One region of the Arthrobacter sp. JUb119 genome, then DNA from elsewhere that is predicted to be linked to it. Evidence: predicted binding sites of a transcription regulator. Region 1 holds the regulator's gene; the other holds the start of a gene.
The links. Region 1 encodes HspR, which represses chaperone genes until heat shock. Its sites were predicted from a motif close to AAGTTGAGTCNNNNNGACTCAACTT; they were not measured.
Positions count from the first base shown of each region.

Region 1 (15,297 bases):
TGGCTTTCACCCTGCAGCATGCGCCCGGCCGGAATACCGGTCCACGCCGAGATGACTTCTGCAATGTCATCCGCGGTGACTTCCTCGGCAACCATGGTGTGCGTATCGGCCTTATCGGCTTCGGCAGCTGCCGCCGCATCCAGTTCCTGCTGCAGCGTTGGGATCTCCCCGTAGAGCAGGCGAGAGGCCTGCTCCAGGTCGCCCTCGCGCTGGGCCTTGTCGGCCTGGCTGCGTAATTCGTCGAGCCTGACCTTCAGGTCACCGACGCGGTTCAAGCCAGCCTTCTCGGCTTCCCACTGGGAGTTCAGCGCGTCCAGCTGTTCCTTCTTGTCGGCCATGTCCTTGCGCAGCGCATCCAGGCGTTCCACCGAAGCTGGATCCGTTTCATCGGACAGCGCCAGCTCCTCCATGGTCAGCCGGTCCACCTCGCGGCGCAGCTCATCGATTTCCTCCGGAGCCGAGTCGATCTCCATGCGCAGGCGGCTAGCGGCCTCATCAACCAGGTCGATGGCCTTGTCTGGCAGCTGGCGGCCGGAGATGTACCTGTTGGACAGCGTGGATGCTGCCACCAAGGCGGAGTCCGCAATGGAAACCTTGTGGTGCGCCTCGTAGCGCTCCTTCAACCCACGCAGGATGGCAATGGTATCATCCACGCTGGGCTCACCGACATACACCTGTGCGAAGCGGCGTTCCAGGGCGGGATCCTTCTCGATGTTCTCGCGGTACTCGTCCAAGGTAGTAGCACCAATCAAGCGCAACTCGCCGCGGGCGAGCATTGGCTTGAGCATGTTCCCCGCGTCCATGGCGCCTTCGGAGGCTCCGGCGCCGACCACGGTGTGGATCTCGTCAATGAAGGTGACAATCTGGCCGTCCGAAGCCTTGATCTCTTCCAATACCGACTTCAGCCGCTCCTCGAATTCGCCACGGTACTTGGCGCCGGCGACCATGGCGCCCAAATCCAGCGAGATCAGGGTCTTGCCACGCAGGGATTCCGGCACGTCGCCCGCGATCATGCGCTGGGCAAGCCCCTCAACGACAGCGGTTTTGCCAACGCCTGGCTCGCCGATCAGCACCGGGTTGTTCTTGGTTCGGCGGGAGAGCACCTGGACCACGCGGCGGATCTCGCGGTCGCGGCCGATGACTGGATCCAGCTTGCCCGAGCGAGCCAGGGCGGTCATGTCGGTACCGAACTTCTCCAGGGACTGGAAGGTGGCCTCCGGATCCGGATTATCGACCTTGCGGTCGCCGCGGATGGTGGGCAAGGTGCCCACCAGCAGTTCGCGGGTGGCCCCGAATTCGCGCAGCGCGTCGCCGGCCTTGGTCTGGTCTGACGCCAAGGCGATAAGCAGGTGCTCCGTGGAGACGTAGGTGTCCCCCATTTCTGCGGCAGCCGCTTGGGCGTTGCTCACAACCTGCAGCAGCTGTCGGGAGTACTGGGCCTGGGCCACTGAACTGCCGGAGCTGGAAGGCAATGCGTTGATGACAGCGCTTGCCTTGATCGAAAGCGCGTCGACATCCAATCCGGCGGTCTTCAGGAGGGCGACTGCGACGGAGTCGCGCTGGTCCAGCAAGGCCTTCAGCAGGTGCGCAGGTTCAATCTGCGGATTGCCTGCGGTTGAAGCGTTCATCCCGGAAGCCGAGAGAGCTTCTTGGCTCTTAGTGGTGAGTTTGGTGTCCACGCGCATCCTTTCTCTAATTGGGTGAACCCATAAACTTGAGTGTACTTAACTCAACTCTACTCGCACTCTTCGTATTCCAGCTAGAGCAAGATTTTCGAAAGATTTTCTATTTCACTTGCCCCAGAGGCAAAATCCCTTGTCACTAACGATTTGCCGACTTAAGATAAAGCATGGCCAACCCGGATTCCAAAGACATTTTTTCACTGACCCACGATGATATGGTCCAAGTTTTCATCGATCAGCACCGGCAGATGCTGCTTTCCTGCACCGGCGGACTGAGTGAAGCCGAAGCCAGATTGAAGTTGGTTGAATCCAAGACCACGCTGCTCGGGCTGGTGAAACATGCGATCTTCGTGGAACGGGTCTGGTTCGGTGAAGCAGCCACCGGCCGCAGCCGTGCAGAGCTGGGCATTGCCTCTTCGCCCAGCAAATCATTCGACTTGGAGGCTTCCGACACCATCGATTCGATTCGGCACGAATATGCCCAAGCCATCGAACTGTCGCATCAAGCAGTCGAAGGCAAAACAGGAGATGACGTCTTCTCAGGCAACCGGCGTGGACCGCTGCCGCTGCGCTGGATCCAGCTGCATATGCTGCGTGAACTGGCACAGCATTGCGGACACGCAGATATCCTGCGTGAACAAATCCTGGCCGCGCGGAAATAGCGTGCCGCCCTCAACCGGTAGACTCCGGGCATGCCATTAGAACTCCACCCGCTTCCCGCTGAAGAATTCCATTCGTGGATGGCACGAAGTACCGCCGAGTACGTATCGGACCTTGTTGCCGCTGGCAGTTCCCAGCACAAGGCGCAGGAAGATGCAGACCGGGCCATGACCCGGGCCTTTCCCACCGGATTGCCAAGTTGCACCAATGCGGTATTCACCCTGGAGCATGGCATTTTCGGCGATGTGGGCTATGTCTGGATCGGCCACGACACCTCAGGCGATCCGGCTTCATGGTGGGTTTGGTACATAGTTGTCGACCCCGGGCACCGCGGCAAGGGGTTCGGACGCCAGGCCATGAATTTGGCCGAAGAATACGCCCGTGCCCACGGCGCACGTACCCTGGGGCTGAATGTGTTCGGATTCAACCAGAGCGCTCGCGGCCTCTATGAATCGCTTGGATATGAAACCACCAGCATCAAGATGCACAAGTCGCTCTAGCAGCGCCTAGTTCCTGCCCCTAGCCCACGTTGCTCCAAGCGAAGTGCATTCTTCGAATTGCTATTGACGCCTACCCAACTGCACAAAGACAAAGTACATTACAGATCATCATGACATCCACGGACCAAGATTTTTCCAGAAGCACCGCATCGGGATAAGCTGGTAGAACGTAAGGGAGTATTCATAATCGTTGAATCCGTCAATACGCAGGACTTCATGGTCCTGCCGGGTTTTGCGGCCAGCCCCGGGGTCGGTGAAGAGACTTACTCAGATGCGTTCGCGCGCTACTTACGAAAGCAGGAATCCCTATGGGAGTTTCCCCTATGATTTGGGGCATCACGATTGTCGTGATTCTCGCCCTTCTGGCCTTCGACTATTTCTTCCACATCCGCAAGGCCCACGTTCCATCGCTGCGTGAAGCAGCGATCTGGTCCAGCATCTATGTTGGCTTGGCCCTCGTTTTCGGTGTGCTGGTGCTGGTCTTCGGCGGAATCGACATGGGTGCCGAGTACTTTGCCGGCTACATTACCGAGAAGGCCCTGTCGGTCGACAACCTGTTCGTCTTCCTGATTATCATCGCCAGCTTCCGCGTACCCCGCGAAGACCAGCAGAAAGTCCTGCTCTTCGGCATCGTCTTCTCGCTGATCGCACGTACCGCCTTCATCTTTGTCGGCGCGGCGCTGATCAACCAGTTCGCTTGGGTCTTCTACCTGTTCGGCCTGATCCTGCTGTTGACCGCAGGCAACCTGCTGAAGAAGGATGACGAATCCGAAGAGGCCAACAACTTCATCATCCGGATCGCCAAGAAGCTATTCCACACTACCGACAACTATGACGGCGACAAGCTGTTCACCAAGATCGATGGCAAGAAGGTCCTGACTCCGATGCTGCTGGTCATGGTGGCCATCGGCGGTACCGATATTCTCTTCGCTCTGGATTCCATCCCTGCGATCTTCGGACTCACCCAGAACGTCTACATCGTGTTCACGGCTACCGCCTTCTCGCTCATGGGACTGCGCCAGCTCTACTTCCTGCTCGACGGATTGCTGGACCGCTTGATCTACCTGTCCTACGGGTTGGCAGCAATCCTGGCATTCATCGGCGTGAAGCTGATCCTGCATGCACTGCACGAGAACAACTTGCCATTCATCAATGATGGTGAGCACGTGATGGTCATTGAAATCAGCACCGGCCTGTCGCTGAGCGTCATTATCGGCGTCCTGGTGCTGACAATTCTCGCTTCGCTGTTCAGCAAGGCAGGCAAGGCCCAGACTGCCATCGGCAACCTGCGCCGCCATGCCAACAGCTACAACGACCTGAGCTACACCTCGGACGCGGTCGAACGCGAACGCATCTACCGCGCCTTGGTGGAGGAAGAAGCGTATGTGAAAACCATGGAAAAGAAGTACCGCGACAAGGCCAAGGACGTGGACAAGATCCGTGTCGAGGTCGCCGAAGCGCACCGCCAGCACGATGAGTACCTCAAGAGCTGATCAGGTTCGTACATAAAGCGAATGGCTGCCAACCCCATCAAGGGTTGGCAGCCATTCGCTGTCTTGGCGCAGCCTAGCGGCGAACACCGCCGATGAAATAGTCCGAAGGCACAATGACCTTGCCCAGAGGCATCAGGGAAACCGGGATCATCTTCAAGTTTGCGATCCCCAGCGGGATGCCGATAATCGAAATGAACATCGGGATCGCGGTTACCACGTGCCCAACGGCAATCCAGATACCAGCAAAAATGATCCAGATGATGTTGCCCAGGGTGGAGAACGCGCCTACCGGGCCGTTGTCGACCACGGTGCGGCCAAACGGCCACAGCGCATAGCCGGCAATGCGGAACGAGGCGATGCCGAATGGAATGGTCACGATCAGCACGCAGCAGATGATGCCTGCCAACACGTAGCCCAAGGCCAGCCACAGGCCGCCGAAAAGCAGCCAAATAATGTTGAGAATACCGCGCACTAAATCAGTCATGGTTATATTCTCTGTCTTTTGCCTGTTTTACTCCATCGGGGATCCCCCCGATTTTCTTCTAGGGGTGTCCAATCCCCTACCGTTCGGCAAGCATCGAAGCAGCTTGCTCGGATAGGATTAATCATCATGAGCGAATCGAGCGAGCAGCAGCGCCCAGCCCACGGCACTGCCCCTAGGAACCCAGACCTTTTCCGTGCCGAGCCGGTATCCTTCGTGCGCCGCGGCAACCGCCTGCAGGGCCGCCGTGCCAGCGCCTGGGAGCGCAATGCCGATCAGTACGTCATTGAGCCGCCCCGCAAGATCGCCGACACTTCGGTTGCCGATGACTTCCAGCTCGATCCTGCCGAGGCTTTCGGACGCACCGCACCGCTGATCGTGGAGATCGGCACCGGCCTGGGCGAATGCATCGCCAACGCCGCCAAGGATGATCCCGAGCGCAACTACCTCGCCGTTGAGGTCTACCGTCCGGGCCTGGCCCAGCTGATGCTGAAGGTCGAGTCTTTCGGCATCACCAACGTCCGCGCAGTGCAGGCCAATGCCCCAGAGGTTCTGGATGTCATGCTGGACGAGAACAGCGCCGATGAGATCTGGATCTTCTTCTCAGATCCATGGCACAAGCCGCGCCACCATAAGCGTCGCCTGATCAAGGCCTCGTTCCTGGACAAGGTCTCCCGCGTGCTCAAGCCGGGAGGCACCCTGCGCTTGGCCACCGACTGGTCCAACTACGCCGAGCAAATGCGCGAAGTCCTCGAAGCCCATCCGGACTTCGAGAACCAGCATCATGGCAATCTGTCCGGCACTGAGAGCAACCTGACCAAGGTGCGCCGCGAGGGCATGGAAGGCTTCGACCCCGAGCCAGAATTCACCGATGCCCAGGGTGGCTGGGCCCCGCGTTTCGAGCGCCGGATCCTGACCAGCTTCGAAGGCAAGGCGCTCAAGGCTGGTCGTCTGGTCTTCGATCTGGCGTACACCCGCATCGGCTAGTCGCCGAAATAAAGCATTGAAGAGGCCATGGAATCCATAGGATGGATTCCATGGCCTCTTCTTCTGCGCAAAGTCTGCACTACGCCCAAGCTCCGAGAATGGACTATGCCGGGGTGCGGCTAGAACAATTGTCAATGGACCACGCCCCGGATCTGATCCAGCTCGCAGCCAACGGCCAGTTGGATGAAGCGTGGTTTGCCACCACTCCATCGGCCGAATCCATGCGCTTGGATATCCAGCGCCGCTTGGCATTGCAGGAAACTGGCGAGATGGCTCCCTTTGCGATCATCGACCTGTCCACCGGCAAAGCGGTGGGGGCCACGACTTACTTGAATATCGACGCGGCAAATCACCGCGTGGAAATCGGCTCAACGTTCCTGGCCATGCCAGCCCAAGGCACCGGGATCAATCCAGCTGCCAAGTTCATGCTGCTGCGCCGGGCTTTCGAGGAACTGGATTGCTATTCAGTGGCTTTCTGCACGCACTGGCACAATGCCGCTTCACGCGCCGCGATTGCACGGCTCGGCGCCAAGCAGGATGGCGTGCTGCGCAATCACAAATATGATCCAAAGAGCGGCACCCTGCGCGATACGGTGATGTTCTCAATACTCCCGCACGAATGGCCTGCCGTGCGCACCCAATTGGAAGCGCGCTTGGCCCGGCACGGACGGATCTAGCGTCCGATAGCGCGGCGCGCGGTAAACAGCGTCACGGTCGGTTCACGGCGTTCAGGGCGCATGCCCCTAGCCAACGAAACGATGTCGCCTCCAGCGGTGCCCGCAGCGAAGATGCGAGATTGGCCCTGGCGTACGGCGGAAAGTTCTTGGCGAAGCCCATTGACTTCGGTTTGCAGATAGGCGACTTGATCTTGCAGGTCCAGGATGCGCTTGATGCCCTCGAGCGAGACGCCTTCCTTGCTCAGGGCCTGCACCTGGCGCAACAGTGATACGTCGCGCTGCGAGTAGCGGCGTTGCTTTCCGCTCTGGCGGCTGGGCGAAACCAAACCAATGCGGTCATACTGGCGCAGCGTCTGCGGATGCATGTCTGCAAGTTGCGCGGCGACGGAAATGACGAAGACAGGTCGCAGGTACTCCCCGTTCACGTTGCTTCTACCACCTTTCTGCAAGGACCTTGGATTCGGTCCCTATTGCCTTCGAGTCTATCTTCCCTGCCCAGCCAATTCGATGACGGGGCAGGGAAGACAGCCTATTGGGTTCAGAGCTTGGCTTTGGCAGCCAAATCCACTCGTGGATCCTCGCCCTCGGTGGCTGATGCGAAGTCCTCCACGGCCTTCTTTGCAGCATCCGAGAGGTTCTGCGGAATCGCGACATCCAGGACGATCAGCAGATCGCCGGTGGCCTTGGAGGTCTTCACGCCGCGGCCCTTCAGACGCAAGGTGCGCCCGGAGTTGGATCCAGCGGGAACCTTCACCGCAACGGAATCCCCGTCCAGGGTCGGTACGTGGATCTTTGCTCCAAGCACCGCTTCAGCGAAGGTCACCGGCACGTGGATGCGGATGTTGTTCTCTTCGCGCTTGAAGAACGGGTGCTCGCTGACCTTGACCTTGACCAGCAGGTCGCCGTTGCCGGCAGCACCAGGCTGGCCCTTGCCGCGCACGCGCACCGACTGGCCATCCTTGATGCCCGCCGGTATGCGCACGTCAATGACCGCGCCATTCTGCTCGCGCAGGCCAATGGTGGTGCCCTTAATTGATCCGGAGAAGGAAATCGTGGTGCTCGCCGTGCGGTCAGCACCCTTGCGCGGTGGTGCGCTCTGGCCGAAGCCGCCGCCACCGAAACCGCCGCCACCACCGAAGAGGTCGGAGAAGTCCGGCTGCCCGCCGCGGCCACGTGCGCCCGCTCCGCCGCCTCCGAAGAGGTTGGAGAAGATGTCCTCGAAGCCGGCTTGCCCGCCGGGGCCGCCCGGTCCGCCACCAGCAGAGAATCGCGCTCCGCCGCCCATGGCGCGGATCGCGTCGTACTGCTCGCGCTCTTCCTTGTCCGAAAGCACCGAGTTGGCTTCGGAGATGTCCTTGAATTTCTTTTCAGCGGCCGCATCACCCTGGTTGGTATCCGGGTGGTACTTGCGCGCAAGCTTGCGGTACGCCTTCTTGATGTCCGCCTCGCTGGCGTCCTTGGAGACGCCCAGAATGGCGTAAAAGTCTTTTTCGATCCAGTCCTGACTTGCCATCAGGGCCCCATCCTTTCAGTGCCAATTCGACACTGCCCACTGTCGAAGACTCGGCAGTGGGCAGTATCGATTGTGCTATTCGTGGCTATTCGCCGGTTGCTACCAGCACCTGAGCTGCACGCAGGATGATGGTTCCCTTGCGGTAACCGGTGCGCAGCACCTGTCCCACGTGGTCGGCTGGAATCTCGTCAACAGCCTGGCGAAGCAGGGCTTCGTGGATGTTCGGGTCGAATTCCACGCCGGCCTCGTTGATGCGCTCCAGGCCATGCTGAGCCAGAATTCCATCCAGCTTGTTGGCGATCGATGCGAACGGGCCGTCGGCGAGGTCGCCGTGGGCTCGTGCCGCATCGATGTCGTCAAGCACCGGAAGCAGGGTGTTGAGCACGGACTGCACGGCGTTTTCACGCGCTACGGCCCGGTCGCGTTCCACGCGCTTGCGGTAGTTGACGTATTCGGCCTGCAGGCGCAGCAGGTCGTTGCGCAGTTCGGTTTCCACCGCACCGGCCTCTTCCGGCTGCGCCGAATCGGCTTCAGCGCCAGCAGCAGCTTCGTTCAGGATCGCCTCGGCCTGACCCAGGGCGTCAGCGGTTGGCTGCTCGTTGGCGGCCTCTGGCTGGTTCTCCGGCTCCTGGCCGGAGTTCTCGTTCTGGTCCTTTGCCTCGGACATATTCCTAAACTCCTTACTTCTTGTCGGCTTCGTCTTCGTCGATGACCTCGGCGTCGACGATGTCTTCATCAGCGTTCGGTGCCTGCTCGCCCTCAGGAGCCTGGGCGCCCTCGGCCTGCGCGTTGGCGTAGATTGCCTCGCCCAGCTTGGTCTGCGATGCCTGCAGCTTCTCGAACGCGGCCTTGACCTCGTCGTCGTTGTCCTGCTTCTCCAGGGCAGCCTTCAGGGCGTCGACGTCAGCCTGGACCTCGGTCTTGACCTCTTCAGGCAGCTTGTCTTCGTTGTCCTTGATCAGCTTGTCTACGGAGTAGGCAGCCTGCTCAGCGGCGTTACGGGTCTCAGCGGCCTCGCGGCGTGCCTTGTCCTCTTCGGCGTGTGCTTCAGCTTCCTGGACCATGCGCTCGATGTCTTCCTTGGACAGCGAGGAACCACCGGTGATGGTCATCGACTGCTCGGTGCCGGTGCCCTTGTCCTTGGCGGATACGTGCACGATGCCGTTGGCGTCGATGTCGAAGGTGACCTCAACCTGCGGGATGCCGCGAGGAGCCGGTGCGATACCGGTCAGCTCGAAGGTGCCCAGCGCCTTGTTGTCGCGGGTGAACTCGCGCTCGCCCTGGAAGACCTGGATGGATACCGAAGGCTGGTTGTCCTCGGCGGTGGTGAAGGTCTCCGAACGCTTGGTCGGGATCGCGGTGTTGCGCTCGATCAGCTTGGTCATCACGCCGCCCTTGGTCTCGATACCCAAGGACAGTGGGGTGACGTCGATGAGCAGAACGTCCTTGCGCTCGCCCTTCAGCACGCCTGCCTGCAGCGCTGCGCCCACGGCGACAACCTCATCTGGGTTCACGCCCTTGTTCGCTTCCTTGCCGGCCAGGTCCTTGACCAGTTCGGCAACGGCTGGCATGCGGGTGGAACCGCCAACCAGGATCACGTGGGCGATGTCCGAAACCTTGACGCCTGCCTCGGCGATGACGTCGTTGAATGGCTTGCGGGTGCGCTCCAGCAGGTCCTTGGTCAGGTCCTGGAACTTGGCACGCGAGAGGTGCTCGTCCAGGTGCACTGGGCCTTCCGGGGTCACCGAGAGGTACTGCAGCGAGATGTTGGTGCTGGTAGCCGAGGACAGTTCCTTCTTGGCCTGCTCAGCAGATTCCTTCAGGCGCTGCAGCGCGATCTTGTCCTTGGACAGGTCCGCGCCCTTGGCCTTGGCCTGGGCCAGCAGCCAATCCACGATGCGCTGATCCCAGTCGTCGCCACCCAGGCGGTTATCGCCTGCGGTGGAGCGGACCTGGATGGTCGAGAAGCCGTCGTCGTCCTTGCCGACTTCCAGCAGGGAAACGTCGAAGGTGCCGCCACCGAGGTCGAAGACCAGGATGAGCTCGTCTTCCTGGCCCTTTTCCAGGCCGTAAGCCAGCGCAGCTGCGGTTGGCTCGTTGACGATGCGCAGGACGTTCAGGCCGGCGATCTCGCCAGCTTCCTTGGTGGCCTGGCGCTCTGCGTCGTTGAAGTATGCAGGAACGGTGATCACCGCGTCGGTGACCTTCTCGCCCAGGTACGACTCAGCGTCGTTCTTCAGCTTCATCAGGGTACGAGCCGAGATTTCCTGAGCGGTGTACTTCTTCTCGTCAACGTCAATGGTCCAATCGGTACCCATGTGACGCTTGACCGATGCGATGGTGCGGTCGATGTTGTTGACGGCCTGGCGCTTGGCGATATCGCCAACCAGGACTTCGCCGCTCTTCGAGAAAGCAACGATCGACGGGGTAGTGCGGTTGCCTTCCGCGTTTGCGATAACGGTTGGCTCACCACCTTCGAGCACGGAAACGACGGAGTTGGTGGTTCCTAGGTCGATACCTACGGCACGCGACATAATGGCTCTCCTTTGCCTTGGTTGAAAGTACTAACGCTGAGGACATTTATCCTCATTGAGCGTTCTGCACTCAAGTTTACTCAGCCGCTTTCGGCTGTCAAATCAACTTGAGCGAAGGTGACTCAACTTTGCGTTCTGCTCATTTCAACTGCGGTGGTGAGAGAATAATTCCCGTCCTGAAAAAATTTTTCATTCATCCGCTTTCAACGCTTCCAGCGGGCGGGAAAAGCGGCAGCTAGGAGCCACCTCATGGAAACAAAGCGCAAGTTTCAGGATCTGCCACCGGGCGGAAAGATCGCGGTCGCCTCTGCGGCAATTGCCGAGCTGACCTTGATGGTTGCGGCACTGCGGGATTTGCACAAGCGCCCCGCCGAACAGGTCAAGGGTCCAAAGTCGGCATGGGCAGCGGCCAGCATGATCAATTTCCTTGGCCCCATCGCCTATTTTGCTTTTGGACGCCGCAAGTAATCCCTTGGCATTCCATAGCCACTGGAAAACAAGCCGTCCTCGGTCATTCGAGGACGGCTTGTTCGCTTTCAGCGAGTTCCGGTTAGCCCATCAGGCTAATTCCCCGGGCAGCCAGAACGCCAAACGCGGTGCCCCACAAGATAATCGAGATGATCTGCCAGATGATCACCTTCTGCTTATTGGCGCCGAAGGAGACCAAGGCAGCCGAGGTCACCTGCGAAGGCAGGATGGTCTGCCCCAGAAGGCTCACCCCGGCAATGCCGTATTTATCGAAAGCTCGGCGCAGCTTCTCGAACTTTCGTTCCTTCTTCTCCGAGTCCTTGCCCTTGCGAACCTTGTTGCGCACGGCGTGGGCGCTGTTGACGAACAACAGCATGGAAATCACGTTGCCGATCACGGCGGTGGCGATGGCAGCAACCACCGGAACACCGATGACCACGCCAATGGCCGAACCAAAGTAGGACTCGATCAGCGGAATGGCAGCTAGCAAGGCAACCGCCAAGAATTGCAGTGGCTCCGGGAAGGACGCGGCGAAATTCTGCAGGGATTCAATCATGGCTGGTGCTCCTGAAGCGGTGAAGGTTAATCGGCGGCTCGTTGCTTCAATCCTATGTATCGCCTAGTCGAAACGGGATCAGCCAGCAGATCTAAACTTTTGACGCGCAAATTCCCGGGTTTAACGCAAAACTCCCCCGCATCCATTGGGATGGATGCGAGGGAGTACTCCGCAAGGATTAGTGCCAGCGCCTAGTTGCCGCGACCAGCCGGGCTCGATGCGCGACGCGGGCCACGCGAACGGCCACCGGTTGCACCGCCAGCGGCATTGCGGCCGCCGGTTCGCGGTGAGCGCGAAGGGCTCGACGGGCGTTCAGCGTTGGCACCTCGTGCGCCGCGGGCTGGACGGTCGGTGTTCGCACCGCGAGCGCTGCGCGCTGGACGCTCGCCCTGGCTAGCGCCGTCACGTTCCGTACGGCGGCGTTCGCCGCCACGGCCCTGGGCTTCGGCAGCTGGCTTGGCGCCACGCGCCGGGCGCTGGCCGCGGCCACCGCGGCCGGCACCTTCACCGGCAGGCTTGCTCTTGGCAGGATTGCGCTTCTGCTGAACCGGAGCAACGTAGGCAACCGGCTCGGCAACTTCGCCGACGACCTTGGCCACAACCGGAGAATTCAGGTTGACCTTTTCGAAAGGCACCTTCAGTCCGGCCTGCTTCAGCAAAGTCGAAACGTCGCCCTGCTGATCAGGGGTGCAGATGGTCACTACAGTTCCATCCGAACCCGCACGTGCGGTACGGCCGGAGCGGTGGGTGTAGGCCTTGTGCTCTGCTGGTGGATCAACGTGGACAACCAGCTCCACACCATCAACGTGCACGCCACGAGCGGCAACGTCGGTGGCGACAAGAACCTTCGCCTCGCCTGAAGCAAAAGCAGCAAGGTTGCGGTCACGGGCATTCTGCGAGAGGTTACCGTGCAGGTCTACCGCCGGAACGCCAGCCTTGGACAGGGTGAGCGCCATCTTCTTGGCGTGGTGCTTGGTGCGCATGAACATGATGCGACGGGCAGTGCCCTGGGCCAGAACGCGGATCAGGTCCTTCTTATCATCGTTGCCGATGACGAAGACGTGGTGCTCCATGGTGTTCACAGCGGCCTTGGGTGCATCCACCGAGTGAATGGTCGGGTTGCTCAGGTAGCGCTTGACCACCTTGTCCACACCGTTGTCCAAGGTAGCGGAGAACAGCATGTGCTGGATGCCGGTTGGCATGCGGTCCATGATGCGGCGAACTACAGGCAGGAAGCCCATGTCGGCCATGTGGTCGGCTTCATCCAGCACGGAGATTTCCAGCTGGGACAGGTCCACGACCTTCTGCTTGATCAGGTCATCCAGGCGGCCCGGGCAGGCGATGACAATGTCCACGCCCTCGCTCATGGCCTTTTCCTGGCGGCTCTGGGCCACGCCACCGTAGATCACGGTGGTACGCAGGCCTGCGGCCTTTGCCAGGGGGTCAACGGTCTTGGCAATCTGGGTCGCCAGTTCACGGGTTGGAGCCATGATCAGCGCGCGTGGGAAACGGGCCTTGCGGCGCTGTGGGCGATCTGCCAGCCGGGCTACCAGGGGCAGCGAGAAGGCCAAAGTCTTGCCGGAGCCGGTCTGGCCGCGGCCCAGGACGTCGCCGCCGGCCAAGGTCGAAGGCAAGGTGGCTTCCTGGATCGGGAAAGCGGCTTCGATTCCGCTGGCAGCAAGGACCTTCGACAGGTATTCGGGCACGCCGAGGGCGCTAAAAGTTACGGACATATTCAAACTTTCTCTCTGATTCGCACGCCTGCTTCAGGCGTTGGGTTTCGCCGAGCCAGGAGGAAGTCCGCAACATGCAAGGCCAAGGAAGGCCTGCTGCCAAAAGTGGACCGGCGGAGGTTTTCCGGGCGATTCACAGGAGGGAAATCTAAACTGTCGACGCATGCGCCACAGAATTTTCCGGTGACGCACAAGTATCCATACTACAGTGCGAAAGCGGGGCCCGTCTGTGAGCGGCCCCGCTTTGCACTGCTGCCCCGGGAGACGTTCACCACTAGGGCTCCCGGGACAGGCCGCCGCGCTGCCTAATTCAGCTCGAATTCCTTCTTCGCCAATTTCGAGGGCCACCAGACCTTTGGTCCGATTTCTTCGACCAGCGCCGGCACCAGCAGGCTTCGCACGACGAAGGTATCCAAGAGCACCCCGAAGGCCACGATGAAGCCCAACTGGCCCAGGAACATGATTGGCACCACACCCAGTGCGGCGAAGGTAGCGGCAAGCACCACGCCGGCGGAGGTAATCACGCCGCCGGTGACCTTCAAGCCCACCCGCATGCCCTCACGGGTTCCGCGCTTCAAGGATTCCTCGCGCACACGGGTCATCAAGAAGATGTTGTAGTCAACGCCCAGCGCCACCAGGAAGACAAAGCCGAACAGCGGTACGGATGGATCGGCACCCACGTAGCCGAAGACATTGTTGAAGACCAGCGCACTGACACCCATCGCCGTGCCGTAGGACAGTACGGTGGTCAGGATCAGCAGCACCGGAGCCAGAATGGAACGCAGCAGCAACATCAAGATCAGCAAGATGGCCAGGAGGGTAATCGGAATGATCTTGAACAGATCCGCGATGGCCGTCTCATTGGTATCGAGCTGGGTCGCAGTGGTGCCGCCGACCAGCGCGTCGGCGTCGACCGCATGCAGCTGCTCGCGCAGCTCGACCACGGTCTGCTTGGCGGCATCCGAGTCGGCCGCATCGGCCAGCGTCACCGACATCAGGTTGCGGCCTTCGACGCTCATTGGCTCGGCCCCGCGGGCGGCCATGGCCGGTCCGCCGTCTTCAGCCTGCAAGTAGGCCGAATCCACGCCGGTGACATCAAGGGCCTTTTCCAGGGCCGTCTGCGCTTCGGCTTCATCGACAATCACCGTGGCCGGGGATCCCGAGCCGCCAGGGAAGTGCTCGCCCAGGGCGATCTGCCCGTCACGCGACTCCGAACCGCCTACCACCAGCTCGCTCTGCGGCACGCCATGGGCCTTGAGCTGGGTCATGCCCAGCGCTCCCACGGCGAGCACCAGAGCGGTGATGATCCAGATCGGGCGCGGATGGCTGGCAACGAACCGCGCAATGCGGCCCCACAGGCCTTCCTTCTCCTGGCCTTGGGCGTCCACGGCCACCGGCTTGGGCGGGAAGGGCCAGTAAGCGGCCCGTCCCAGCAAGCCGAGCACCGCCGGCAGGAACGTCAACGCGGCAACGATCGAGAAGATGATGCCCGAGGCGCCAATGGGTCCCAGTGCCTTATTGGAGTTCAGATCGGAGAACAGCAGGCACAGCAGGCCCACCGTCACGGTGCCGCCCGAAGCGACAATCGGTTCCAGCGAGCCTTTCCATGCGGAAGCCACGGCCTGCCACTTGTCCTGGCCGGCCATGAGCGCTTCCTTGTGCCTGGCCACGAACAGCAGCGAGTAGTCGGTAGCCGCACCGATGACCAGGATGGACAAGATGCCCTGGGCCTGGCCGTCGAGCCGGATCCAGCCTTCGGATGCCATGAAGTACACCGCGACAATTGCCGCGCACAGCGCGACGACCGAGGTGAGCAGCACCGTGAAGGGAAGCAGGATCGAACGGTAGACCAGCAGCAGGATCACCAGCACAGCTACCAGGGCCACGCCCAGCAGCACGCCGTCGATGCCGCCGAAGGCCTCGACCAGGTCGGCGCTGAAGCCTGCCGGCCCGGTGACATAGGCGGTGGTGCCCTCGGGCTTCTCGGCAGCCAGGAGCGCCCGCAGCTCTTCG
Region 1 covers NZ_JANUFE010000007.1:127,629-142,925, reverse strand. The annotation lists gene clpB (ATP-dependent chaperone ClpB) at 1-1,679, opposite strand, end outside; gene M2368_RS16675 (DinB family protein) at 1,850-2,344, shown strand; gene M2368_RS16670 (GNAT family N-acetyltransferase) at 2,375-2,842, shown strand; gene M2368_RS16665 (TerC family protein) at 3,151-4,335, shown strand; gene M2368_RS16660 (YccF domain-containing protein) at 4,409-4,819, opposite strand; gene trmB (tRNA (guanosine(46)-N7)-methyltransferase TrmB) at 4,946-5,803, shown strand; gene M2368_RS16650 (GNAT family N-acetyltransferase) at 5,854-6,480, shown strand; gene M2368_RS16645 (heat shock protein transcriptional repressor HspR) at 6,477-6,905, opposite strand; gene M2368_RS16640 (DnaJ C-terminal domain-containing protein) at 7,019-7,993, opposite strand; gene M2368_RS16635 (nucleotide exchange factor GrpE) at 8,079-8,660, opposite strand; gene dnaK (molecular chaperone DnaK) at 8,674-10,527, opposite strand; gene M2368_RS16625 (PLD nuclease N-terminal domain-containing protein) at 10,777-10,995, shown strand; gene M2368_RS16620 (small multi-drug export protein) at 11,078-11,551, opposite strand; gene M2368_RS16615 (DEAD/DEAH box helicase) at 11,743-13,284, opposite strand; gene M2368_RS16610 (MMPL family transporter) at 13,590-15,297, opposite strand, start outside.

Region 2 (15,297 bases), on a different contig from region 1:
ATACTTTAGTAGGAGGGTAGGGGTCAGAACGGGATGCTTGCGCGCAGTGCCCAAACACCGTTTTCGGAACTGGTTGCAAACTTTCCACCAAATGCACGCATCCTGTCACCCATGCCAATCAGGCCTGTCCCGCCTTCGGGCAACCCACTCGCCTTCTTGTCGAAATTCCCCATCTGATTAGTAATTTCCAGGATGCCCTCTGCCCCTTGGACCGTGAGTTCGAAGGTGCACTTCCCGCCCAAGGCACCGTGCTTTATCACATTTGTTGTACCTTCTTGCATGACCCGATAAATCGCAGTCTGTGCAGAACGGGGCAATTCGGAAATTTTCTCGTCAGTGGTGGAGCTCACCTCGAAATTTGCCTCTTTTAGCCTCTGAACGAAAAGTTCTGCACCCTGAAGCGCGTAAACAGTAGTAGCGGCCGGCTTATCAATGCCCTGGGACGAGGGATCTGCCATGGTCCCATCAGCCCTCAGGACATTGAGCATCAGGCGTAAATCGTGCAAAGTCTCAGTACTCAGTTTGGCGATGACATCCAGAGCTTCGAGGGCCTTCTGACCATCGTTTGCGAACTTCGCGGCCTTCGACTGCATGGCCACGACCGTGATGTCATGCGCGACAATATCGTGCAGATCCCGGGCAATGTTCTTTCGCTCCCGGTCGACAGCAAGACGAGTCTGCTCTTTGACCGTATGCATTTGCCGAAGAGCGAGCTCGTTCTTCTCGCGCAGCAAGTAAATATTCCTCGTTAAGAAGAACGCCATCGCCGTCAACGGGGCAATCCCGACAAGCAGAACCGCGTCTTGCCCGGACTGGATGCCGAACTGCACCATCCACGCTGCGGACAAGGTTAGGAATAAGGCCCTAACGCTCATGGCACTGGCCGTAGCTGCCAGCGCCGAAAAAATCATGAATGAAACGACAGTCCAGAAGAACAAGGCGCCGTCCGTGAGGAAGAAATAGGCAACTGCCACAAACAATCCGACGGATACGGCAACCCAGCGAAGACCAAGCGCAAGAATTGCGCACAGTCCTACGCCGAGCAACGCGCCTCGAACCGAAATATCCGACGAACCACTAAATCCGTCTTCCAGCAGAGTCACGAACTCGCTACTGGAAACCGCGATCAGAACCGCAAAACCAGTCCAAACAATGACACCCCGACCAGCGAAGAGCTTGGTCAGGGTGTCCTTTAGTCGTCCATTCATATGCCGAATAATTCCCGGCTCAGATGATCAAGTCAAATAAACCGCGTTATGGGCAGGCGACGCCGTAGCGTTTGCAGAACCACTCCGAGAAGGCTGAGCCAAAGCCAGCAGGAGTAGCAACGTTGCCACTGCTGGAGGCTGGAGAGCTCGCGGCAGATGCAGGAGCTGCCACGGCGGTCAATGGTGCCAGAACTAATGCTGCTACGGCCAGCATTTTCAAACCCTTCATAACAAACTCCACATCAGATCAACTTATATACTTTCAGGTGAACAGGCCAACATGAGGCCACCCGCATCGAATCAGAGGAATCAGATGGAACAAATAAAGGTCCTTATTGTCGATGATGAACCTCTAATTCGGCATGCGTTGGGCACAATCCTAGCAACAGACCCCGGAATTGTAACGGTTAATTCTGTTGAAAATGGGCAGGCCGCCGTCGAGTATTGCAGCGGCAATCAAGTGGACGTTGTGCTCATGGATTTGCAGATGCCGATAATGGACGGGGTTAGCGCTACTAAAGCAATCAAATCTGCCGAAGACAGCCCCTCCGTGCTTGCCATTACCGCCTTTTCTTCTGACGACTACCTGGTTCCGGTACTGACCGCTGGGGCCAGCGGATACTTGGTAAAAGACTCTGAACCAGATGAAATTATTCATGCGATCCATGCCGTTCACCAAGGAACTGCAGCCATTTCCCCGTCGGTTTCTTCTGATCTAGTTTCTGCGGTTCGCGAAGCTTACCGGGATAATTCCCAAGACATTCAAGAACTGGCCTATGACTTGGGAATTACCAATCGGGAATTCGAGATTCTAAAACTGCTCGCACGCGGGCTAAACAATACCGAGATTTCAAGAACTCTGACTATTTCCGAAACTACGGTTAAAACCCATATGGCGAAGATTTTCGTTAAGCTGAATGTTCGCGATCGGGTCCAGGCCCTGGTTGCGGCCGCGCGTATGGGCCTTATCGAAATCCCCAAAGACTAGCGCCTGCTTTCCAGCTATTAGTGTGAAGTCAACCTCTTTGACACCTTGCCCGGCTGGTTCGGGAATATCTGCGCGCCATATGCGTTGAACATGAGCATAGACCGCTCAAGTTTCTATTAGGAGGCTCACTTGCCAGCATTTTTCGGCGCACCGTCAGATGGCTCGTTTGAGGAATTCCTCTCTCGATTCCTGTCTTCACGTGCTCAGGCAGCACGTCCCATCGACCTCACGCGCCTGCTTTCCGCCCGCACCCACGAAGCGGTAGCCACCGCGGCAGCGATTTCCCAGGAGCATGGCCACGACGAGATTGATTCCCTGCACCTCCTGATGGCTCTGCTGCGCACCGAACCAGTCGGCGAGCACCTGACCGCCATGGGTATCGACATCGAGGCTTTGAGTGCAGATGCCATCGCGCGCATGCCCAAGTCCCAGGAGAAGGGCGAGAAGCCATCCCACCTATCGTCGGCAGCTCAGCGCAGCCTCTTTGACGCCTATCAGGTTGCTCGTAACTACGGTTCGACCTACATCGACCCTGATCATCTTTTCCTGGCCTTCGTTTTCAACCCGGAATCTCCGGTCAGCCAGCTCCTGGCGCAGCACGGCATCACCGGCCAGTCCTTGCAGCAAGCCGCCATGGAGCAGGCCCAGCGTGGCCAAAACGATGCCCAGAACCAGTCCGATTCCGAGTCCGACGTGTCCATGCTCGAACGCTACGGAACCGATCTGACCCTACTGGCCTCCGACGGCCAGATTGATCCGGTGATCGGACGCAAGGAGGAACTGGATCAGGTTATTGAAATCCTGGCCCGTCGCACCAAGAACAACCCTGTGCTGATTGGCGAGGCCGGCGTGGGCAAGACCGCCATTGCCGAAGGCCTGGCCCGCGCCATCATCGATGACCAGGTACCAGCCCAACTGCGCAATGCGGCCTTGATCTCCATTGATCTTCCGGGCATGCTCGCCGGAACCCGCTACCGCGGAGATTTCGAGCAGCGGCTCACCGGCCTGCTCGACGAGGTAGCCGCAGCCGAGGGGCAGGTGCTGATATTCATCGATGAGATGCATCTGCTGGTCGGTGCAGGCTCTGGCGAGTCCGGCAATATGGACGCCGCAAATATCCTCAAGCCGCGTTTGGCGCGTGGCGAGCTGCACATGATCGGCGCCACTACGCTCGATGAGTTCCGCAAGGTGGAGAAGGACAGCGCGCTGGCTCGGCGCTTCGGCAAGGTTACTGTCGCCGAGCCGTCGGAGGAAACTGCACTGGCCATTTTGGACGGCCTGCGCGAATCCTACGAGGATCACCACCAGGTGCAGTACACCCCCGAAGCGCTCAAGGCCGCGGTGACGCTCTCTGCCCGCTACCTGAACGACCGCCAGCTTCCTGACAAGGCCATCGACTTGATCGATATCGCCGGTGCCCGGCGGTCCATCGCTGCCGGAGATGCCGAGGATGTGCAGTCCCTGCGTGCCGAATTGGTAGACGCCGAGCGTGAGAAGTCACGCGCTATCGGCGAGGAACGATTCGAAGAAGCTGGCGCATGGCGTGACCACATCGTGGAGATGACCGCGCGCATCAAGGCTGCTGAGGAGGCCGGCGATGCAGGGGTCACCCGGGTAGTGGATGAGAAGCAGATTTCGGAAGTGATCTCCCGATCCACCGGCATCCCCACCTCGCGCATCTCGGGAGATGACAAGGCACGCTTGGCTTCGCTGGAAGATTCCCTGCATGCTTCGGTCATCGGCCAGCACGATGCCGTTGCCGCTGTGGCACGCGCCGTGCGTCGCAACCGTACCGGAATGTCGCCAGCAGGTCGCCCCATCGGCTCGTTCCTTTTCCTGGGTCCCACCGGCGTCGGAAAGACCGAACTGGCCAAGGCTCTGGCTGCAAACCTCTTCGGTTCGGCCGAATCGCTGGTTCGCGTCGATATGAGCGAATACGGTGAGAAGCACACCGTGGCGCGCCTGATCGGAGCACCTCCGGGGTACATCGGCCATGACGAGCCCGGCCAGCTGACCGAGAAGATCCGCCGCAACCCGTATTCGGTCGTGCTGCTCGATGAAATCGAGAAGGCCCACCCGGACGTGTTCAACGTGCTGCTGCAGGTACTCGATGACGGCCGGTTGACCGACTCAGCCGGGCGCACTGTCGATTTCTCCAACACGCTGATCCTGATGACCAGCAACCTCGGCGGCGAGTACTTGGCCAACAAGGCCGGAAACTTCGGTTTCACCTCCGCCAATGCCACCAGTGAGGCTGGAGAAATCCGGGCCAAGGTCATGGGCAAGGTACGCGAGTTCATGCGCCCAGAGTTCCTGAACCGGCTGGACGAGGTACTGCTGTTCTCCAAGCTCTCGCAGTCCGAGATTGGCCAGATCGTCAAGCTGGTCATCGCCGAGACCGAAGCTCGCTTGGTGGACCAGGAGCTGAAACTGGAGGTGAGCGACGCTGCCGTACAGTGGCTGGCAAACGAAGGCTACGACCCCGAGTTCGGTGCTCGCCCGCTGCGCCGGCTGGTACAGCGGAAGGTACAGGATGCCATTGCCGACCTGCTGATCAGTGATTCGCTTGCCGCTGGTGACACCGTTTCGGTGGACTACGCCGCTGGCATGCTGAAGGTGCAGAAGAAAGTCGAGATGCCGACTCCACCTGCTCACAACGAGCACGCGCCAAACTACTTCGATAGCTAGGCCGGCATAGCCCATAAAGGGGCTTGCTCGGTCGGGACTTCCGTCCCGGCCAAGCAAGCCCCTTTTCTTCACTTAGAAAGTGCGCTAGTCAGCGGCAGAAATGCAGTCAACCTCTAGCTAAGCAGGAAGACTCCCGGTACCTTTGACTGCATGGCGAACATTGGAATGATCACCCTTGATGCCCTTGACGAGAAAGCTGCCTCGGCTTGGTGGAGGGCTGTTCTGGGCGGGAAATATCTGGGCCAGTACCCGGGGTTCACCATGATCAGCGTCCCTGGCTTCAGCGCTCGGTTGGGGTTCCAAAAAGTTGATGAGATCACTGCCGGCAAGAACCGGGTTCATCTCGACTTGGAAGCAAGCACCAGCCGCGAGCAGGAAGTCACCCGTTGCATGGCTGCTGGCGCAACACGCGTTGAGGACCACACCGAAGATCCCACTTTTGGCTGGACCATTATGCGCGATCCTTACGGAATCGTCTTTTGCATTTCCGACCCACACGAGGACTGAGGACATGTCGCTGTTCGCCAGGAAATCATCGGAGGCTTCGACTCACCGGGTGCAGATCCATTTTGCCCAGCCGATGACCGAACGCCTGCGCAAAGATCATGAGGCGGGCCTGCTCGATACATTGTTGCCCAAATACAAGTCTTCCGGAACCATCATCAGCGCCAAGACCACATTGGACGCGGCTGAGGAGCCGATCTCCAGCGACATTAACCTTGAAGTGGCCACCCCCGAACCGAAGAAGCTGTTTTCCGAATTGCTCTCTTCGCTCATCGATGGAGGACTGGGGCATGGTTCCTGGCTGATTATTGATGGACAACGCACCGAAGTAGGCGGCAGCGAGTACGTTTTGCTTCGAACCAGGCTTGGGGCCGAATCGGAATCGGATCTGGAGCCAACAGTCAGGGCCCTGCAGCATGCATTGGGTGACGGCGAAATCGGATGGCATGAGGATGTCTACTACCGGCATGATGGCCCGGTGTTCGTTTACAACGGCGACTCCGCCCAAGCCATCATCCACACATTGGAAACAGAACTGGTGAAGCATCCGTTGCTGGGCAACGCAGAGATCCTTTCGGTTTCCCCGCAACAGTAAAAGGACTCGATGGAACTCTCCACCACTAAGGTGCCTTCCGAGGAACAAATACTCTCGCTCTACAACGCGGTGGGCTGGAGCGCCTATACAGACAACCCAGACGTACTATTTGAGGGCCTGAAGAATTCAGCATGCGTAATCTACGCCTACGACGTAGACCACCAGTTAATCGGCCTTGTGCGCGTGGTCTCGGATAATGCCACCATCTGCTACGTCCAGGACATCCTGGTGCGTCCATCTACGCATCGCACCGGCGTAGGCCGTGCTTTGTTCTCTGCCGTACTAGTGAAATATGAGCATGTGCGTCAGCTGGTCCTGATCACCGATGATGAACCCGGGCAACGTGCCTTCTACGAATCCATGGGGCTCACGGAAGCGTCGGATTTCCGTCCCGGTGCGATCCGGACCTTTGCCAAATTCTCGTAACACCTCTCCCTTCGCTGCCTGGCCTGTATAGACTGACCATTCATCGATAATGAGGAGTTATTCTTGCGCACCCGTTCGGTCATTGCCCTGTCATCGTTGGCTTTGCTTCTAGCAGGGTGCAATGCAGCTCCCGAACAAGCAGCGCCAGCCGATTCGACGGCGGCTTCCGTCGCTGGCTCCACTCCGGCGGCACAGCCCGCGGCCGAAACCGGTGAACCCGGTGAAACCGCCCCCGAGCCTGGACCCGCGGAGTTGGACGCCAACGCCAATTCGGGACAGGCCTGGGCAGATTCCAAAATTGAGATGTGGAAAGAAAACTCTGGCATCAAATCCACCAAAGGCTTCTTGTATCCCTACAACCTAATGACTTCTTGGGAATCTCCAGCACCTGGTGCCATCAATATCTTCTTGGATAACAGCATGAAGTTTGGAACCCAGATGCGGGAAAGCTACGAAACCAACGAGGATGAGCTGCGCATGATGGGCCGAATCATGTTCGAAAGCGTAGGCGAGGCCTCGCCGGAATTGGAATCTGTCACCTTCGCTACTGAAGACGGCAATAACTCAGGAACTTTCACCCGGGCTCGTACTGGTGCCGATCCCGAGGACCGCAAAGCCTGGGCCACGGAAAAGTACACGCAGTGGCTGTCCGCCATGAACGATACCTACAAATCCCTATGCGGCGCTGAAATCACTGAGCTGGAAATCTACCGCACATGCCTGCCCGCTGACCCCCACGCCTACGTTGAGAAAGTCGAGTCGCCTGCGCTTGGCGAACTCGTCGTCACCCTCGCAGACGGTCCATGGATCGACGGCGAATACGACATGCCCGCATCGATCTTCGTCTCGGGAAATATGATGCTCAAGATCAACGAGCGTGCGGCAACCGGCGAAAAAGTTGAAAAGCTGACGGTACTGGCCAGAAATGGCGATGACACCGATACGGCACTCCGCAAGGACTGGGAAATGTAGTTCATTTCCTTTCATGATCAGTTGATGGGCCCTCAGCCCCTAGGGTGGTACCTATGACCCAAGAACTCTCCATTCCATACGAAGACCTGGAACTCAGCGCGCTCTGGGACCGAGCAAAGGCGGCGAAGGCCGTCATCGTGCTCGCACACGGTTCAGGTGCTGGAAAGGATCATGACTTCATGGCCGGCTTTGCGCTAGCCGCTGCGAATCTGGGTGCCAGCGTCCTGCGTTTTAATTTCCCCTACATGGATGCTGGAAAGAAGTTTCCCGACAAAGCGCCAGCTGCGGTCGCAGTGTGGCACCAGGTCCGCCGTTGGGTTGAAGAACACTTGGCTGAAGGCCTGCCAATCTTCACGGCAGGAAAGTCCTTTGGCGGGCGCATCGCTTCCCTGTCAGTTGCCGAGGGCATGCCCTCGGCAGGGTTGATCTTCCTGGGGTACCCGTTGCACGCGCCTAAGAAGGAAGAGAAGCTACGCGATGAGCATCTCTACCCGATTGCGGTGCCGATGCTTTTCCTCGAAGGCACCCGAGATCCCTTTGCCAACCCCGAAAAGATGGAAGAAGTCGCCAGCAAGCTGAACGAGCACAGCGAACTTTCCTGGTTCGAAGGTGGCAACCATTCCTTCAAGGTAGCCCGCTCCGGCCGCACCGTTGCCCAGGATGGCGCGTGGCTGGCGGAAACTGCTCTTGCCTTCATCTCCAAGCACATCGCATAGTCCAACGGTCCTAGTCCACCTGCTTTTCCAGGAATCGGTAGACCTCGGTTTCATCTACTCCGGGAAAGGCTCCGGTTGGCATGGCCGCCAGCAAGTGGGTATTGGCGCGCGTAGCCGGCCACGCATTGCCGAACCACTGGCTGGATAGGTCAGCAGGTGGACGGCGGCAGCAGTTCTCGTCCGGGCAGGTGGATTGGCAGCGCTCCTTGGTATCCCGCCCGCGGAACCACTTCACATGCTCAAAAGGCACGCCAATGGACAAGGAATACAGTCCCGAGGAATGGCGCTCGGTGCGCGCCGTGCACCAGAAGGTCCCATTGACGGTATCGGTGTACTGCTCGAAGGAACGGAACTTATCCATCTGCTCGAAGACCACGCGACTTGTCCAATACCGGCAAATGGTTTGTCCTTCAATGGCACCGGTGTGATCGGCTGGAAAGTTCACTCGGTCATTCTCATAAGCCTTGTGCAAGATGCCCGATTCGTGGACCTTCTGGAAGTGGCAGGTCATCCCCAGATGCTCGGTGGCAAGGTTGGTGAACCGGTGGGCTGCGGACTCATAGGACACGGCGAAAGCATCGCGCAGATCCTCGATGGCCAACTCACGGTTGTTCTTAGCTCGCCGCAAGTAGTCCACCGTGGACTTTTCCGGCATCATCAACGCCGCGGCAAAGTAGTTGGTCGCGACCCTCTGCGAGAGGAAATCGAAATAATCGGTTGGAGTCCTATGACCCAATACGTGATGCCCTAGCGCCTGCAGCAACACCGAACGAGGATCATGTTCCGAGCGGTTCGCCTGCGTCAGATAGATACGCTTGTTCTTCTGGTCAGTCACCGAACGCGTGGAATGCGGAAGATTGCCCACAAAGCGCAGGCTGAATCCCAGATGCTCGGCGATATCTGCTGCACGATGATGCGAGAGCGGCCCTGAATCGTGGCCAACTGCAGAGAGGACTTTGGCGGCTTCCTGCTCGATATCCTTGTAGTAGTTGTTGCGTTGGCGCATCTCATGGCGCAACGCGGTATTGGCCCGACGGGCTTCTTCAGGGGTCGCGGCCTGCTCGTTCAGGCGGCGTTCCAATTCATGCTGCAGTCCCACCAGGGATTCCAGGACGTCCATGGGCAGACGCGTGCCAACACGAACGGTAGGCAATCCCAAGGACTCGTACAGTGGACCGCGTTGGGCACGTTCCAATTCGATCTCCAAAGCAGCACGGCGCGATGGCGGTTCGGTGCCCAGCAGATCGTCGACGCCAACCCCCATGGCTCCAGCCAGGGACTTAAGCAGCGATAGCTTCGGTTCGCGCTTGCCGTTTTCAATCAGCGACAACTGGCTCGGCGCGGTGTCAACGAGCGCCGAGACATCATCCAAGGTCAGTTGCTTGCCCTTGCGCAGAAAGCGGATTCTGCGGCCGAGAGCAATGGCGTCGAGTTCTGTATCTTCGCTGCCAGCGCCATTGCCGGCTGAGTTCACTGAGCGATTCCATGTGGTTGCAGTCACATGACAAGGTTATGCCAAGGATCGTGAAAATTTCTAGATCTTCCGGATTCAACCCGTAATTCAATCGCCCAGCAGTGACGCGGAAGCAAATATTCACGGTTCTTTCCTTGCTTCCCCGGCGAGCTACTCTCAACAAATGCACAGCCTTTCTGCGGAATCTTCAGCGAAGCGCAAACGTTGAAACTACAAAGAGATCCAGCAAGGAGCACCATGCACGCAGTCTCCACCCGCCCCCTACCGGCCCCGCGCCATGCCCACGATCCACCCCGGACTTTGGTCATCGTCGGCACCGATGGCGCAGGCAAAAGCACCACTATTGAAGCTTTAGTACAGCAGCTGCGCAACGATCGCATTCAGGCTCGTAGGCTCGCAAACGTCGCCGCGCGGAGCTGGCTTACCAAATTCTCTCGCGCCCTGGGAATGACGTTCCCGACTTTCACCCAGGATTTCTTCGAAACTTCCATTCGCAGCTTCAATGTTGCCCGCAATATGCTTTTCGCGGCCCGCTCTCCCGGACTCAGCGTGATGGACCGGCACCTGTATTGCCAATTAGTGCTGCGGCGCTTACGTGGCCATCCTCCGGGACTGCTTCTCCCCTGGCTTGCGGCGAAAAGTACCGAGCACGCGAGAATTGTCCTGCTCGACATCGACCCCATCCTTGCCTTTGAGCGGATCAATTCCCGTGGCAAAGACGACGAAAGCATGGAGTATCTCAGGGACAGTCGAAATGAGTATCTGCGTCTTGCGCAAGTGCACGGTTGGATAACTCTTGATGCCTCGCTGCCCACATCCCAGCTGGTTGAACAACTTCGCTTGGTCATCGGCAAGTAGACTCGTCCCATGAGCGAAGCACAAGCATCTTTTGCACCGGGTTCCATTCTCGAATTGGCGCAAAGCACCAAGAAGCAATGGGAGCTAGGGCAGGTCCGGCTCATTGCGAGCGGCATTCTGGCGCAGGACGGAACGTTGTGGTCCAGCGAACTGCGGGAATCAACCTGGCAACTGTCGATTCGCTCTATCGAGAAATCTGCAGCCTTCACTCCGTCGCCTTCGGCTCAAGTCTTCACGTTGATCGCCGGCGATTTCGTGCAGCTGGATGTAGACGGGCAAGAGCACGGATTGGAACCGCTGCGCCCGTTGAAATTCGAAACGAGAAATTCTGTCCAGGCGAGCCAGCCCGCCGAAGAACTGCTCATCGTGCACGTGGCCGCCATTCCAGAGCAGGTACGACCCACCGTTCGCATTGTCGAGCTGTCCAAAAAGCGCGAGCAATACCTCTTTGATGGGCAACTGGGCCTTTTGGTCCAGGGCTCCGCCAAGCTCTTGCTCGGCGACAGCGAACAGTCGCTGAACCTGCGTGACACCGTCGTTGGCTCTGACGCCGGTGAACCACGCATCTCCGGCCGCGGTTTCATGGCTGTGGTTTCTTTCGACCAGCCCTAGCCCGTTCCGGCTCAATCAGCCATGGTCGCAAGATCCATAAATCTTCGCACTCAGAAACTGCACTGCCGGCCAAGAATATCGGCCATAGCGACAAGTCCAGGCCCCCATCTGGCAAAAGCCAGCTACCAGTCCAGACTCTGATACTTCACGTTTCCTGGCCCGATACACAACGCCTGCCGTGGCGAATCAGCACCTGCGGTTTCCATAAAATCCCAGATCATCAGTGATTCGCCGATTCTCGCAGACCCCGGAATCGGTCTGCTTTGGCTTCGCCCTTATCTAGGCTTGCTGTTAAATTTTACTCTTCTTCGCTAGGGATTGATTCAATATCGGCAGATTTCCATGCCTTGACTCACATTCAGCGCAAGAAGCGATAAATTTCCATTTTTGTGAAGAAGTGAAAATCTTAATTCAAAAAACCTCTGTTGAAGCCCTCGCACCTGCGGAAAAGTAGTTGTCACGAAGAAGTTCACAAGATCACCTTCCGATCGACATGAACCCGCAGCTTGTGCGAAGGAGCCGAAGCAATGACTACTGAAAACACCAACGAAACCTCGATCGACAACCGCATCGCAGCCATCGAGAGCGACTGGGAAAACAACCCCCGCTGGAACGGCGTAACCCGCGACTACAGCGCTGCCGACGTCGTGAAGCTCCAGGGCCGGGTCCAGGAAGAGCACACCTTGGCCAAACGCGGATCCGAGAAGCTGTGGAAGCAGCTCACCGAGGAAACCCCCACCGGCGGCTACACCAACGCGTTGGGCGCACTGACCGGCAACCAGGCAGTGCAGCAAGTCAAGGCCGGCCTTCGAGCCATCTATCTTTCGGGCTGGCAGGTAGCAGCGGATGCCAACCTTTCAGGCCAGACCTACCCGGACCAGTCGCTGTACCCGGCCAATTCGGTTCCCCAGGTCGTGCGCCGCATCAACAACGCATTGCAGCGTGCAGACCAGATCGAGTTCTCCGAAGGCATCCAGACCGTCGAAGACTGGATGGTCCCCATCGTCGCTGATGCAGAAGCCGGCTTCGGCGGCCCGCTGAACGCCTACGAACTGATGAAGTCCATGATCACCGCTGGCGCATCGGGCGTCCACTGGGAAGACCAGCTGGCCAGCGAAAAGAAGTGCGGCCACCTCGGCGGCAAGGTGCTGATCCCGACCCAGCAGCACATCCGCACCCTGAACGCGGCCCGCCTGGCCGCCGACGTGGCTGGCACCCCTTCCGTAGTTATCGCCCGCACCGACGCTGAAGCGGCAACGCTGATCACCTCGGATGTCGATGAACGCGATCAGCAGTTCATCACCGGCGAGCGCACCCCGGAGGGCTTTTACAAGGTCACCAACGGCATCGAGCCATGCATCGCCCGGGCCAAGGCCTACGCACCGTACTCGGACCTGATCTGGATGGAAACCGGCACCCCTGACCTGGAGCTGGCCCGCAAGTTCGCCGAAGCGGTCAAAAAGGACTTCCCGGACCAGATGCTTTCCTACAACTGCTCGCCGTCGTTCAACTGGAAGAAGCACCTGGACGATGCGACCATCGCGAAGTTCCAGCGCGAACTAGGCGCCATGGGCTTCAGCTTCCAGTTCATCACCCTGGCCGGATTCCACGCATTGAACCACTCGATGTTCGACCTGGCCTCCGGCTACGCGAAGGACGGCATGAGCGCCTACGTCGAATTGCAGGAACGCGAATTCGCTTCCGAGGCCGCCGGCTACACCGCCACCAGGCACCAGCGCGAAGTCGGCACCGGCTACTTCGATGCGATCTCCACGGCGCTGAACCCTAACGCCTCAACCCTGGCCTTGGTGGGATCCACCGAAGAAGGCCAATTCCATTAGACCCTGATGGGTCGATGGTGCTAGCCGGCAAAGGCGCCGGCTAGCACCAGCACCATTTCCAAGATTTTTAAGGACGCTGCCATGAACTCCCCCATCACCCTGAACAACATCACCATTACCGCTATCCCCGTTCGCTACCAGGAGCAGATCCTGACCAGCGAGGCCCTGGACTTCCTTTCGGCCCTGCACACCGCATTCGAACCGCGCCGTGCCGAGTTGATGCAGCGCCGCCAGGTCAACCGGGCGCGCATTGCCAATGGCCGCGATCCGAAGTTCCTGGACGAGACCCGCGCTATTCGCGAAGACGATTCATGGCAGGTCGCCCCGATCGCTCCGGGGCTGGAAGATCGCCGGGTGGAAATCACTGGCCCGATCGAACGCAAGATGGCTATCAATGCGCTGAATTCCGGGGCCAAGGTCTGGCTGGCCGACATGGAGGATGCTTCCTCGCCAACCTGGCAGAACGTCATCAAGAACCAGGTCAACCTGATCCGGGTGCTGGATCAGGACCTGGACTTCACCGCGCCGGATGGCCGCGAGTACAAGCTGAACAGCTACGATCTGCAGCAGCTGCCAACCATCGTGGTTCGTCCCCGCGGCTGGCACCTGCCGGAGAAGCACCTGCTGGTTGCCGGCACCCCGATGTCCGGTGCGCTGGTGGACTTCGGACTGCACTTCTTCCACAACGCCAAGCGCCTGCTGGCAGCCGGACGCGGCCCGTACTACTACCTGCCGAAGCTGGAGAACCATCTGGAAGCACGGTTGTGGAACGACGTGTTCAACATGGCCCAGGATCTGATGGATATCGAGCGCGGCACTATCCGTGCCACCGTGCTGATCGAGACCATCACCGCCGCATTCGAGATGGAAGAGATCCTCTACGAGCTGCGCGAGCATTCCTCGGGGCTCAATGCTGGCCGCTGGGATTACATCTTCTCGATTATCAAGAACTTCCGTTCCCGCGGACCGCGCTTCGTCTTCCCGGATCGCGACACCGTGACCATGACCGCCCCGTTCATGCGGGCCTACACCGAGCAGCTGGTGCGTGCCTGCCACCGCCGCGGGGCTTCGGCCATCGGCGGGATGAGCGCATTCGTTCCCAACCGCAAGGACGCCTCGATCAACGAGCTGGCGTTCGGCAAGGTCCGCGAGGACAAGGCCCGCGAAGCAGCTGATGGCTTCGACGGCTCCTGGGTTGCCCATCCCGACCTGGTTTCGGTTGCCCGGGAGGTGTACGACGAGGTGCTCGGCGAGAACCCCAACCAGTTGCAGCGCACCCGCGAAGATGTCGAGGTTTCCGGCCCGGCCCTGCTGAACATCGAGAGTGTCACCGGCAAGATCACCGAACGCGGCATCCGCGACAACATCGAGATCGGCATCCGCTACATCGAGTCCTGGCTGCGCGGCAACGGTGCTGTGGCGCTGCGCAACCTGATGGAAGATGCTGCTACCGCCGAGATCTCCCGTTCGCAGCTGTGGCAGTGGATCCACCAGTCGGCGATCACCGATGAGGGCGAGATCATCACCCGTCGCTGGGTCCAGGAACTGGCCGAGGAGACCATGGAGAGCTTGGAGCGCTTCGAGGGCGATCGCTTCGAGGAAGCCGTGGAAATCTTCGAAGCTTGCGCCCTGCGCGATGACTTCCCGACCTTCCTGACCAAGAACGCCTACCTGCGCTACCTGGATGCGCCAGCCCGAACCCTGGAAATGGCAGGTTAGGCAGTACCCGAGACCCGGCCGATAGAAAACAGTCGTCCCTGAACGTCGGCCACGCAAAGCGGCATTCATCCGTTGGTAACCAGTCCAGCGGGTGGATGCCGTTTTGCGTGTGCGGTGGCTAGGCTGTAGCCATGGCTTTCCAGTTCAAGAACCCGGCCGAGGACCTGTGGCAGCCCGATCTGCTGGGCGAGGATTTCTCGCAACGGCCGCTGCCGATGTCGGACGGTTCGACCGCGACGTTGATCAGGCACCGTCCGCGCAGAACGCTGCGCCTGCCGCCGCCATTGCGCGGGATCGCGGTGCTTTATGTGCATGGCTGGTCGGACTACTTCTTCCAAAAAGAGCTCGCCGAGTTCCTCAGCGAAGCCGGAGCGGATTTCTACGCACTGGACCTGCGCCATTATGGACGGAACTTGCCGGTAGACCAGGCCACCGAAGTCGCCGAGCACAGAAGCCCGGGCTTCACCACCGATCTGGAGGAGTACTTCGAGGAATTCGACGCGGCCCACCGCATCATTTCCAGCGCGCATCCGGGCACCCGCTTTGTCCTGCTCGCCCACTCCACTGGCGGGCTCAGCGCTTCTCTGTATGCGGCAGCCAACCCGCAGAAAGTTGATGCGCTGGCGCTGAACAGCCCGTGGCTGGAATTCCAGGCCAGCGAGATCGGGCGCACCGCCTTGGCGAGGATCGTCCAGG
Region 2 covers NZ_JANUFE010000004.1:176,803-192,099, reverse strand. The annotation lists gene M2368_RS12340 (sensor histidine kinase) at 24-1,208, opposite strand; gene M2368_RS12335 (response regulator) at 1,522-2,196, shown strand; gene M2368_RS12330 (ATP-dependent Clp protease ATP-binding subunit) at 2,326-4,884, shown strand; gene M2368_RS12325 (VOC family protein) at 5,035-5,391, shown strand; gene M2368_RS12320 (hypothetical protein) at 5,396-5,983, shown strand; gene M2368_RS12315 (GNAT family N-acetyltransferase) at 5,993-6,409, shown strand; gene M2368_RS12310 (hypothetical protein) at 6,662-7,381, shown strand; gene M2368_RS12305 (alpha/beta hydrolase family protein) at 7,435-8,097, shown strand; gene M2368_RS12300 (helix-turn-helix transcriptional regulator) at 8,108-9,571, opposite strand; gene M2368_RS12295 (nucleoside/nucleotide kinase family protein) at 9,809-10,429, shown strand; gene M2368_RS12290 (HutD family protein) at 10,439-11,041, shown strand; gene aceA (isocitrate lyase) at 11,569-12,882, shown strand; gene aceB (malate synthase A) at 12,964-14,601, shown strand; gene M2368_RS12275 (alpha/beta hydrolase) at 14,733-15,297, shown strand, end outside.
Region 2: a site for HspR is predicted at 2,284-2,308, ahead of M2368_RS12330 (ATP-dependent Clp protease ATP-binding subunit). Genes of this name have one in related genera too.